DNA from 3 places in the Ectopseudomonas khazarica genome. Region 2 is predicted to be linked to each of the others. Evidence: predicted binding sites of a transcription regulator. Region 2 holds the regulator's gene; each other region holds the start of a gene.
What was found. The regulator FliA, encoded in region 2, starts transcription of late flagellar genes. The targets are predictions, from matches to a motif close to CTAAAGTTTNNNNNNNNNNNGCCGNTAA.

Region 1: the regulator FliA is predicted to act here: its motif matches at 2,113-2,140, upstream of JLK41_RS15215 (methyl-accepting chemotaxis protein).
Region 3: the regulator FliA is predicted to act here: its motif matches at 2,350-2,377, upstream of JLK41_RS15120 (methyl-accepting chemotaxis protein).

What each region holds. Positions count from the first base shown of each region.
Region 1 covers NZ_CP068551.1:3,192,385-3,196,536, forward strand. Annotated here, with positions in the region: gene JLK41_RS15215 (methyl-accepting chemotaxis protein) at 1-1,866, opposite strand, end outside; gene JLK41_RS15220 (GNAT family N-acetyltransferase) at 2,235-2,687, shown strand; gene JLK41_RS15225 (hypothetical protein) at 2,919-3,206, shown strand; gene JLK41_RS15230 (type I restriction-modification system subunit M) at 3,623-4,152, opposite strand, start outside.
Region 2 covers NZ_CP068551.1:3,368,214-3,372,365, reverse strand. Annotated here, with positions in the region: gene flhF (flagellar biosynthesis GTPase FlhF) at 1-495, shown strand, start outside; gene fleN (flagellar synthesis regulator FleN) at 585-1,415, shown strand; gene fliA (RNA polymerase sigma factor FliA) at 1,412-2,158, shown strand; gene JLK41_RS16060 (chemotaxis response regulator CheY) at 2,259-2,633, shown strand; gene JLK41_RS16055 (protein phosphatase CheZ) at 2,653-3,441, shown strand; gene JLK41_RS16050 (chemotaxis protein CheA) at 3,454-4,152, shown strand, end outside.
Region 3 covers NZ_CP068551.1:3,165,315-3,169,466, reverse strand. Annotated here, with positions in the region: gene JLK41_RS15130 (methyl-accepting chemotaxis protein) at 1-785, opposite strand, end outside; gene JLK41_RS15125 (Na+/H+ antiporter family protein) at 986-2,305, shown strand; gene JLK41_RS15120 (methyl-accepting chemotaxis protein) at 2,423-4,105, shown strand; gene JLK41_RS15115 (LysR substrate-binding domain-containing protein) at 4,107-4,152, opposite strand, start outside.

The sequences.
Region 1 (4,152 bases), 180 kb from region 2:
CTCGCTGATGCTGTGGATGCGCACCGCCAGTTCGTTGATCTCCTGAGTGACGTGGCTCTGCTGCTGCGCCGCCACGGCGATCTGCTGGGCGCGCTGGGAGATATCGTCGAAGCTCTGTACCGAACTGGAGAGCGCCGAGGCAGCACCTTCGGCCTCGACCACCGCATGCTCCGTGCGCGCCTCCCCCGCCTGCATCGCCTGCACCGCCTGGCGTGACGCCTGCTGCAGCGCACTGATCATGGTGCCGATTTCATTGGCCGAGGACTGGGTCTTGCCCGCCAGGGTGCGCACCTCATCGGCCACCACCGCGAATCCACGGCCTTGCTCGCCGGCACGCGCAGCCTCGATGGCCGCGTTCAGGGCCAGCAGATTGGTCTGCTCGGAGATGGCCTTGATCACATCCAGCACCGCCCCTACCTGCTGGCTGTCTTTCTCCAGCTGGCTGATCACCGAGGCTGCACCCGCCATTTCCGTGGACAGCGCCTTGATCGCCGCACTGTTGGACGCAACCTTCTGCTGCCCCTGCTGCACGATGACCAGCGAACTCTGCGCGGTGTCGGCGCAGTCATTGGTGTTCTGCGCCACCTCCTGCGCACTCGACGACATCTCGGTGATCGCGGCAGCCAATTGCGTGTTCTCCTGCCGCTGCTGTTCGGCACGCCCCGCCAGGGTGCTGCTCAGACCGCCCAGCTGCGCGGCCTCGGCCTGCAGGTGATCGGCTTCCTCGGCAATGCGCTGGAGCATGGTACGCAACTGCCCGGCGTAGCGGTTGACGGCATGGCGCAGTGCGCCGATTTCGTCTTCGCGCTCCACGCTCAACTCGACATCACGGCTGGCAGAGCCGCGCCCCAGCGAATCGATCTGCGCAGTGGTTTCCTCCAGCTGGCCGATCAACTTGCGCCCTGCCAGCCAGGCCAGTGCCAGCAGCACCGCCAGCAAGGGCAGCAGAAACAGCAGAATTTCCCAGGTCAGCGCATGGGCCAGGCCCGTGACCCGCTCCTGCGGCGTCGCCAGGCCGATGAGCCAGCCGGTATCCGGCATCACGAACAGACTGACGCGACTGGCCTGGTTGAGCTGTTCATCCTGCTCGAGATCAATGTTGCGGATGCCCCCGCCGCTGCTGCCGCTCAACGCATCCTGAATCGGTTTGAGCCAGCCTTGCTGCTGCGCCAGGTCGGCGAACTTGACCATCGCGCCACCCTTGCCGCCGGTCATGCCCGGAAAATGCAGCACGTTGCCGGCCTGATCGAGCGCGAAGGCATAGCCATCGGTGACTTTGCCCTGCTCGGTCAGAAAGCGCGCCAGATCATCCAGCAACAGATCCAGCGTGGCGACGCCGGCAAAGCGGCCACTCAGCTGGTATGGCACGCTACAGGTGACCATCGGCACCCCCGTCACCGCATCCTGATAGGCCTCCGACCAGAGGCACTGGCCGAGCTTGCTGCTACGGGCGCCGGTGTACCAGGCATCGTTGTGATAGCCAGGCCCGTCCGCCGCGTTGTAATCGTCCGAGTAGCTCAGGCGACCATCGGCCCCACGCGCCCAGAAGAAACTGCGGCGCTCGACGCCGTCACTGAAGGCATTTGGCTCGGGCCAGACGCCACCACCGGCGATCGCCCGGTCCCCCTGATTGTCGATCAGATTGGGCAGGCTATCGCGATACAGCGCCTCCTCACGCGGCAGCACCTCGGCCAGATGCGCGAGGCTGGCCGTCACCCCCTCGATACGCGCCAGCTGCAGCGCCAACTGACGCACGATGGCGCTACCGGTTTGCTCGATCAGCTCACCACTGGCCGCCACCACACGGGGTTGCCCACGCAAGGCCATCACCGAGAACACCGCCAGCGCGGTGAGAATCAGAAGCACGATGCAACCCAGGGTCAAGCGCTGGGACAGTCTAACGGGGACCAAAGCCATGCGATTACTCCTACTTGGGAGGGACACTACAAGGGGCTACCAGAACTGCTTACGAACGCTCCTAGTTCCACCAGCAGGATCAGTTGCTGCGATACTCCATCGCCTGTGCCATCTGCGTACAAGCGCCCTGGCCAGGATACCCGCGCCAGATGCCTACCCTGAGTTATAGATGAACAGGCACGGCGTTACACCGTTTAGTCGGCGGGCAAGACGTCGACTTGAGCGCAATCGCAAGGCGCCGGGAACAGCAAGCCCCGCTTCCCGCCAGCAGCGCCCCCGTGTTTGAAACCAGACCCGCCCGGACAAGGATGAACAGGATGCAGATCCGTGAACTGACCCGCGACGACCTCCCCAGCGCCAGCACCCTGTGCATGGACGCATTCATGCCGGCGGTCGCGCCCTCGCTGCCGCCCCAGGGCGTGGAGACCTTCAGCAAGCTGGCAGACGCATCGGCATTCGCCGAGCGCATGGCCGGTGACAACCTCATGCTCGGCTGCCTGGAGGATGGCGCGCTGACGGGGCTGATCGAACTCAAGGAAGGACGCCATGTGGCGATGCTGTTTGTGGCGCCGCATTGCCAGCGCAAAGGCATCGGCCAGCGCCTGATCGACGCGGCAATGGAACATGCCAGAGGCGACGTGCTGACGGTAAGAGCAGCACTGTCTTCGGTGAAAGCTTACGAGCGTTATGGATTCATCCTGACCGGCGAAGTTGGCGAGTTCGCCGGACTGATTTTCCAGCCCATGGAAAAGAGGCTGACCTCCATCTAGGCCGGGTCTGAGCCGCTATCGCCGGCAAGCAGAGCTGCACGCCCCTATCCACGGCGAGTCGATTCGACCCGATCAGCGCTGGGCTATTCGGACACCTCGGCCCCGCCAGACAAGTCCGAATAGACTGGGGCCAACGTAGTACCTCAACTATGGAAATAGGCTTACACACATGCGTCACTGAACTTCGGGCCATTCAGCTAAGCTGGAGCCTGGACTCGATAGGAGCACGCAATGTCTGCCAAGGAAGAGCAGCTACTGCAGCTACTGGGCCTGATGGCTCGCAGCATGACCCACATGACGGCCTACCTGACGGCCATGGCCTTCGATCAGCTGCAGAGCCAGGACGCCACTGTGCAGAAGTCTGCCAAACGCATGATCGAACGCATGCAAGCCATCAACGAGGAACTGGACCAGCAGTGGGAGCTGGTCGGTCAACTCACCGGCGAGCGCGACCAGGAATTGCTCGCCGAAGCCCTGGACTTTTCGCTATCGCCGGCACGCAAGGAAGCGGTTGATTGAGGGCCCCGTCATAGCCTCGCTTGCTGGCGAGGTTTTTGATCCTGCGTCCTTCAGTGTCTGCTGCCAGCCAGACGCTCGCTGACTCATTTTCCTAGTACGCAAGCCTGACCTGAAGCGGCGTCGATCTGGATATCACCTCAATCGCCAGGAATGCTCGTAGCTCAAAAACGAAAACAGCCAGTGATTGCTCAACTGGCTGCTCCCATTGGAGTCGCTTGGTCGGGACGGAATGATTCGAACACTCTACCCTTTGCACCCCATGCCGGAGGTCGATCTCATAAAACATTGATTTTAATGGGATAATTTTGAGCGCTCGCTGCAGATAATGCTCTACGTTACCCAACGGATTTCAACGATTTCCCGCAAAAGTCCCTAGCCTATGGGCGCAGCCTTTTTGCGAATCTACAGCGCGGAACTCAGACTAGAGGCGGCAGGCCCAGCTCTTTTAGGAAGGCATTATGTTTATCTCGCGCCTTGCGAATGCTGTCTTCCAGTTCGACCAGCTCGGCATTGACCACATTTAAGTCGATCTCCTTCTCAACGCTGGCCGTGCTGATGTAGCGGGAAATATTCAGGTTGTAGCCATTCTTCTCGATCTCCTCCATTTCCACCCGGCGTGCATAGCGCGGTTCTTCCTGGCGGTACTGGTAGGTCTTGATGATCTTGGCTATGTGCTCTTCGGTCAGTTGGTTCTGGCGTTTACCTTTGTTGAAGTGTTCCGCCGCGCTGATGAAAAGTACATCATCCGGCTGTTTGCACTTTTTCAGCACCAGAATGCACACCGGGATGCCCGTGGAATAAAACAGGTTGGAGGGCAGGCCGATCACGGTATCGATATGGCCGTCCTTGAGCAGTTTGGTGCGGATGCGCTCCTCGGCGCCGCCCCGGAACAGCACACCATGGGGCAGGATAATGGCCATCACGCCTTCGTCTTTCAAAAAGTGAA
Region 2 (4,152 bases):
GGCGTATCGGTGACCCAGGTCGATCCCGGTCAGTCTCTGCTGCAGGCTCTGACGCCGCTGGCCAAGAAACGCGTGGTGCTGGTCGACACCGCAGGCCTGCCGGGTAACGATCCGGCACTGCGCCTGCAGCTGGAGAGCCTGGCGTCGCCACGCATCAAGTCGAAGAATTATCTGGTTTTGGCGGCAACGAGTCAGAACCAAGTGCTCAAGGCGGCCTACCATAGTTACAAGCGCTGCGGACTTTCTGGTTGCATACTGACCAAGCTGGACGAGGCTGCGAGCCTGGGCGAGGTATTGGGTCTGGCTATAGGCCAGCATCTGCCGGTAGCCTATGTGACAGACGGGCCGCGCATTCCGGATGACCTGCAGGTGCCGCGCAGCCACCAGCTGGTCAGCCGCGCAGTGGGCCTGCAGTCTGCGGAGGAGCCGAGTGAGGACGCCATGGCGCAGTTGTTCGCCGGGCTCTATCACCAGCCCGCGCAGCGCGCCGGCTGAACGGCGACGATGTTGCACCCTCTCGCGCATGAGCGCGGGAGTGAACGGCCTGATGGTCAAGTCGAAGTTAGACAAGGTGTAGAAAGAACATGGGTATGCATCCCGTACAGGTGATTGCGGTGACCGGCGGCAAGGGTGGCGTCGGCAAGACCAATGTGTCGGTGAATCTGTCCATGGCCCTGGCCGACCTCGGTCGGCGGGTGATGCTGATGGACGCCGACCTGGGGCTGGCCAACGTCGACGTGCTGCTGGGGCTCACACCCAAGCGCACCCTGGCCGATGTGATCGCCGGCGAGTGCGATCTGCGTGACGTGCTGCTGCAGGGGCCGGGCGGCATTCGCATCGTGCCGGCCGCGTCGGGCACGCAGAGCATGGTCAGCCTCACGCCGATGCAGCATGCCGGGCTGATCCAGGCATTCAGCGACATCAGCGAAAACCTCGATGTCCTGGTGATCGACACCGCCGCCGGTATCGGCGACGCGGTGGTCAGCTTCGTCCGGGCGGCGCAGGAAATCCTCGTGGTGGTGTGCGACGAACCGACCTCCATCACCGATGCCTACGCCCTGATCAAGCTGCTCAACCGTGACCATGGCATCAGCCGTTTCCGCGTCCTGGCCAACATGGCTCACAGTCCGCAGGAAGGGCGCAATCTCTTTGCTAAGCTGACCAAGGTGACGGATCGTTTTCTTGATGTCGCCCTGCAGTATGTCGGCGCCGTGCCCTACGACGAGTGCGTGCGCAAGGCCGTGCAGAAGCAGCGTGCCGTCTATGAGGCGTTCCCACGATCCAAGTGCGCCCTGGCGTTCAAGGCGATTGCTCAGAAGGTCGACACCTGGCCGTTGCCGGCCAACCCCCGCGGCCATCTGGAGTTCTTCGTCGAGCGTCTGGTGCAGCAACCGACGGCTGACAGTGCCGTATGACAGCAGCTTCTGGACTTCGTATGTACAACAAGGCGCAGGCGCAGGACTCCCAGCACCAGTTGATCGAGCGCTATGCCTCCCTGGTCAAGCGCATCGCCTACCACCTGCTGGCACGCCTGCCAGCCAGCGTGCAGGTCGATGATCTGATCCAGGCGGGGATGATCGGGCTGCTCGAGGCCTCGCGCAAATACGACTCCAGCAAGGGTGCCAGTTTCGAAACCTTCGCCGGCATCCGCATTCGCGGTGCCATGCTCGACGAGGTACGCAAGGGCGATTGGGCGCCGCGTTCCGTGCACCGTAACAGCCGTATGGTCAGCGATGCGATTCGTGCAGTCGAAGCCCGAACCGGGCGCGACGCTAAAGATCACGAGGTTGCTGCCGAACTCCAATTGAGTCTGGAGGATTACTACGGCATTCTTGGCGACACTTTGGGCAGCCGCCTGTTCAGCTTCGACGACCTCTTGCAGGATGGCGAGCACGGCGGGTTGCACGAAGACGCCGGGCACACCCACCTCGAACCTTCGCGGGACCTCGAAGACGAACGCTTTCAGGCGGCTTTGGCCGAGGCCATCGCCGGTTTGCCCGAGCGTGAACGTCTCGTGCTGGCGCTGTATTACGATGAAGAACTGAACTTGAAAGAAATCGGTGAAGTGCTGGGGGTTAGCGAGTCACGTGTGAGCCAACTGCACAGTCAGTGCGCGGCACGCCTGCGCTCGCGACTGAGTGAATGGCGCGCAGGCTGAACAGCGGCGTACTCGCAGGCGGAAGCGGTTTCTCGATTAAAGGACGTAGTTGCAAGCGCAATACGTTTGGGACTGTACGGAGGTCGACTTGGACAAGAACATGAAAATCCTCATCGTTGACGATTTCTCGACGATGCGACGGATCATCAAGAACCTCTTGCGGGACTTGGGTTTCACCAACACCGCAGAAGCCGATGACGGCACGTCGGCGCTGCCGATGCTGCAGAGCGGCAGCTTCGACTTTCTGGTGACCGACTGGAACATGCCCGGCATGACCGGTATCGACTTGCTGCGCGCCGTTCGCGCCGACGAGCGTCTCAAGCACCTGCCGGTGCTGATGGTGACCGCCGAAGCCAAGCGCGACCAGATCATCGAGGCGGCTCAGGCCGGCGTGAATGGCTACGTGGTCAAACCCTTCACCGCCCAGGTGCTGAAGGAAAAGATCGAGAAGATCTTCGAGCGAGTCAACGGCTGATGTCGGCCGCGAGGGTGCTATGGAACATGATGACTCCACGATGGGTGACCTCGAGTCGACCCTGAAAAACAACGCCCGTGACCTGGTCGATAGCCTCGAACAAGGCAATTTCGGCGCCGCGGTGCAACTGATCAACGAACTCAACAAGGTCCGTGATCGCGGGCTCTATCACGAGGTCGGCAAGCTGACCCGTGAGTTGCACAACGCCATCGTCAACTTTCAGATCGACCCGCGCATGCCGCATGCGCAGGAGCTGTCGCAGATCGCCGATGCGACCGAACGCCTGAACTACGTCGTTACCCAGACCGAGAGGGCGGCCAACCGCACCATGGACCTGGTGGAGCAGAGCGCTCCGCTGGTCAATGACCTGAGCGATGAGGCGCAGAGCCTGAGCGCCGAATGGGGCCGTTTCATGCGTCGCGAGATGGGCGCCGAAGGGTTCCGCGAGCTGGCCAAGCGCGTCGAGCTGTTCCTCGCGCGCAGCGAGCGTGACGGCGCCAAACTGTCCAATCACCTCAACGACATTCTGCTGGCGCAGGACTATCAGGACCTCACCGGGCAGGTGATCAAGCGGGTCACCCAGCTGGTGACCGAGGTGGAAGGCAACCTGCTCAAGCTGATGCTGATGGCCAGCCAGGTCGACCGTTTTGCCGGCATTCAGCATGACCACGAAGCGTTGCGTGCCGAACAGGAAAAAATAAAAGAGCCATCGCGGGGTGAAGGTCCGCAGATTCATGCCGATAAGCGTGATGACGTTGCCTCCAGTCAGGACGATGTCGACGACCTGCTGTCCAGCCTAGGGTTCTAAGGAGCACACAATATGAGCTTCGGCGCCGATGAAGAGATCCTCCAGGACTTCCTGGTAGAGGCCGGCGAGATTCTCGAACAGTTGTCCGAGCAGTTGGTCGAGCTGGAAAGCCGGCCGGACGACATGAACCTGCTCAACGCCATCTTTCGCGGTTTCCATACCGTCAAGGGCGGAGCGGGCTTCCTCCAGCTCAACGAGCTGGTGGAGTGCTGCCACATAGCCGAGAACGTGTTCGACATCCTGCGCAAGGGTGAGCGTCGCGTCGACTCGGAGCTGATGGACGTGGTGCTCGAGGCTCTTGATGCAGTCAACGGCATGTTCGGCGAGGTGCGCGAGCGCCGCGAGCCGACGCCTGCCACGCCGGAACTGCTGGCCGCGCTGGCGCGCCTGGCTGAACCGGCTGGTGCCGAGCCGGCGCCTGCGCCGGTCGTGACAGCCGCGCCGGAACCCGAGCCCGAGCCTGAGCCGGTTGCGGCTGCTGCGGCGTCCGGCGACATCACCGACAGCGAGTTCGAACAGCTGCTCGACGCCCTGGGCGATGCCCCGGCCGTGGAAGCGGCGGCGCCTGCCAGTGACGACATCACCGACGACGAGTTCGAGTCGCTGCTCGACCAGTTGCATGGCAAGGGGCAGTTCAGTGGCCCGGTCGAGACGCCTGCCAGCACCGCCGGTGCTGCCGCACCTGCGGCGGCGCCTGCCAGTGACGACATC
Region 3 (4,152 bases), 200 kb from region 2:
TGGCCCTGTCCGCCATACAGTTCGGCGTTGGCCTCCTGGCTGATCTGCTGCAGGCTGGCGAGGCTGATGTCGAGGCCCATGACCCCGATGATCTTGCCGTTCAGCTCCAGGGGGAAGGCGATGCTGGTCATCAGCGTCTTCTGGCCGCCGACGTCGTCGTAGTAGGGTTCCAGGACGCAGGCCTGGCGGGTGTCGCGGGGGCAGGTGTACCAGGCGTTGTAGGCCACGCCGTTGTCGCCGGGGGTGGTGTCGCCGAGCAGCTCTTCGGTCATCGCCTCGGACTCCAGTTCACCGACCGTGGCTTGCGACCAGTACAGCGCGAAGCGACCGACCTCGTTGCTGCCGAGTTCGGCCTGGTCGGCGAACAGCTCATCCTTGCCATCCAGCGCGTTGGGTTCGAACACCAGGTACAGCCCGAGCAGGCCCGGGTTGGCTTCGAGGCTGGTGCGCACCTGACGTGTGAGGTCTTCGCGCAGGTCGAACGCATCGAGGAAGCGCTTTTCGGCCTGTTCGCGCAGGAACAGGATCTGCCTGGAGAAACCCTTGCCGTACTGATAGGCGTCCATGAAATAGCGCTGGATGCGGATCGCCTGCAGCTCTCCACGGGCCTTCAGGCGCAGCTTGGCGCTTTCTTCCAGCATCCCGGAGCTGGCTTCGCGTACCAGGTTGGCGCTGCGGCTGGACTGGAACTGCGAAGCACCCACCAGCAAGGTGACGATGGCGAGCAGGCACAGGCCGGCGAGCAGGGTGATCTTCCACTGGATCGAAAGACGACTGAACAGCATGGTGCGTTCCTTTCTACATGGACTAATGCGGTTATCGGTGCCCAAGCAGTTTTCTTGACTACTATTTCACCTGGCCGAAATTATGCACGCATTGCTTGAAATTATGAACGACAACCCATTTTGACAGGATAGTCCGCATACGGCAGAGTACGCGGCTTTTTGCGCCGGCCAGGGCCGGCATACCTGCAGGTATACGTTTTATGAACGCTGTAATCGCCGCTGTCGGCATCATGCTGGTCCTCAGTCTCTGCCGCGTCCATGTGGTCGTGGCGCTGATCGTCGGGGCACTGGCCGGGGGACTTCTGGGTGGCCTGGGAATCGAAGGCACGCTGAATGCCTTCAACCAGGGGCTGGGCGGTGGCGCGACCGTCGCCTTGTCCTATGCCTTGCTCGGCGCCTTTGCCGTGGCGATCGCCAAGTCCGGCCTCGCGCATGCCCTCGCGGATCGGGCCCTGGCGCTGGTCGGCAAGCAGCAGGAGGGCAGTGGCGGTGCGCTCAAGTGGGTGCTGATCGGGCTGCTGCTGGCCGTGGCGATCTCGTCGCAGAACCTGCTGCCGATCCATATCGCGTTCATTCCGCTGCTGGTGCCGCCGCTGCTCTATGTGCTGAGCAAGCTGCAACTCGATCGCCGTCTGATCGCCTGCGTGCTGACCTTCGGCCTGATCACCCCGTACATGTTCCTGCCGGTCGGCTTTGGCGGCATCTTCCTCAATGAGATCCTGCTGGCCAACGTCGCCAAGTCCGGCGTCGACGTCAGTGGCATCAACATCAGTCATGCCATGGCCATACCGGCGCTGGGCATGCTCTTCGGCCTGCTCGTGGCCGTACTGTTCAGCTATCGCGGCAAGCGCGTCTATGACCTGGAGCGGGTCGCGCAGACCGAGCGCGTCGACGTGCAATACAACCCGCTGAGCCTGCTGGTCGCGGGGCTGGCCATCGCGGCGGCGTTCGTCGTGCAGCTGTGGCTGGACTCGATGATCATCGGCGCGCTGGCCGGCTTCGTGATCTTCTCCGTGTCCGGCGTGGTGCGCTGGAAAGAGGCGGATGGGCTGTTCACCGAGGGCATGAAGATGATGGCCATGATCGGCTTCATCATGATTGCCGCAGCAGGGTTCGCCGAAGTGATGAAGACCACGGGCGAGGTCAGGACGCTGGTGGACGGGGCGGCGACGCTGATCGGCCACAACAAGGCGGTCGGCGCGCTGCTGATGCTGCTGGTGGGGTTGCTGGTGACCATGGGCATCGGCTCCTCGTTCTCGACCATCCCGATCATCGCCGCGATCTTCGTGCCGCTGGGCGTGCAGCTGGGGTTCAGCCCGCTGGCCATCGTCAGCATCGTCGGCACGGCGGGGGCGCTGGGGGATGCGGGCTCCCCGGCATCGGACTCGACCCTGGGGCCGACCTCGGGGCTGAACGCCGATGGCCAGCACAATCACATCTGGGACAGCGTGGTGCCCACCTTCCTGCACTACAACCTGCCGTTGCTGGTGTTCGGCTGGGCCGCCGCTATGCTGCTGTAAGGGTCTGCACCTGCGCCGGATTAAGTTCTGCGCGCATCCTGTCGCTTAACTCCTGGGCGGGGCTGCCGATATACCCTTGCCCCCGTCTTGGTGTGCCTTCCCTCAAGGACAATAACAATGCGCCTGACATTGAAAACCAAAGTGATACTGCTTGCGCTGGTTCCGGTCATCCTCTTCGCCCTGGTGCTGAGCGGCACTGCGGCCAAGGTGCTGCAGAGCATGGCGGAGAAAGAGATTGCCCAGACGCGTGAGCGCCTGGTGCAGGAGAAGCGCAGCGAACTCGAACACTACATCCAGATCGCCCTCGGCGCTGTCAAGGGGCTCTACGACGGCGCTGCGCAGGGTGACATGGCCAGCCGCGAGCAGGCCATCGCCGTGCTCTCCAAGATCAAGTACGGCGCCGACGGCTACTTCTTCGGCCACGACTCCAACGTCGTGCGCCTGTTCCGCGGCGACAGCCCGGTGGACGTCGGCAAGAGCCTGGCCGACCGGCGCGACCCGAACGGTGTCTACATCAACCGTGAGCTGGTCAACGTCGCCAAGAACAACAGCTACTTCGTCAATTACTCCTCGCCGCTGCCGGGCAACGAGTCGGTGCTGGTGCCCAAGCTCGCTTACAGCTACTACCTGCCGAAGTGGGACATGGCCCTGGGTACCGCACTCAACCTGGATGGCATCGAGGCGCAGGTTGCCCAAGTGGAAACCGAGATCAAGCGCCGCATCGGCACCATCATCACCAGTATCGTGGTGGTCGCCGCCATCCTGCTGGTGGTCTTCGGGGTGATCGGCGTCTGGCTGGGCAATGCCTTCCTGCGCCCGCTGCAACAGATCAAGGCCAACCTCGATGACATCGCCGCCGGCGAGGGCGACCTGACGCGCCGCCTGCCGATCACCAGCGAAGACGAGCTGGGGCAGCTGGCGGGCTCGTTCAACCGTTTCGTCGAGAAGGTGCATGGCCTGGTCCGACAGATCGTCGAGATGACCGGCCAGCTCACCGAGCTGGTCGGCCAGGTGTCCGAGCAGGCGCAGCGTTCCGAACAGGCCATGTCGCAGCAGCGCCATGAGACCGACCAGGTGGCCACGGCGATCAACGAGATGTCGGCTGCCGCCCATGAAGTGGCGAAGAGCGCGCAGAACGCCGCCGAAGCGGCACAGCAGACGGACCGTGAGGGCCAGGCCGCGAAGACGGTGGTCGACGGCAGCATCCAGCGCATCCACTCGCTGGTCGAGGACATCCGCAGCAGCGGGGTGTCGCTGGACAGCCTGCAGCAGGACGTGCAGTCCATCGTCAGCGTGCTCGACGTCATTCGCTCCATCGCCGAGCAGACCAACCTGCTGGCGCTCAACGCGGCCATCGAGGCGGCACGTGCCGGTGAGGCCGGGCGCGGTTTCGCGGTGGTTGCCGACGAGGTCCGTGCGCTGGCCAGCCGGACCCAGCAGAGCACCCAGGAAATCCAGGGCATGATCGATCGCCTGCAGCAGGGCACCCAGGAGTCGGTGACCTCGATGCGGCGTTCCAGCGATGCCGGCGAACTGACCAGCGAGCAGGCCAACAAGGCTGGCGAATCGCTCGACGCCATCGCTCAGCTGATCGGCACCATCAACGCGATGAACGCGCAGATCGCCAGCGCCGCCGAGGAACAGACGGCCGTGGCCGAGGAGATCAACCGCAGCGTGCACCAGATCGCCGTGGCGGTCGACAGCGTGGCGGATGAAACCGAACGTGGCGCGCAGACCGCTCGCAGCCTGGCGGGCCTCGGTGAGCGCCTGGGCGCGCTGGTGCGTCAGTTCCGCATCTGAATCAGAGCGGTAGGTTCCAGCGATTGATCGCTTCGCTCAGGTGTTCG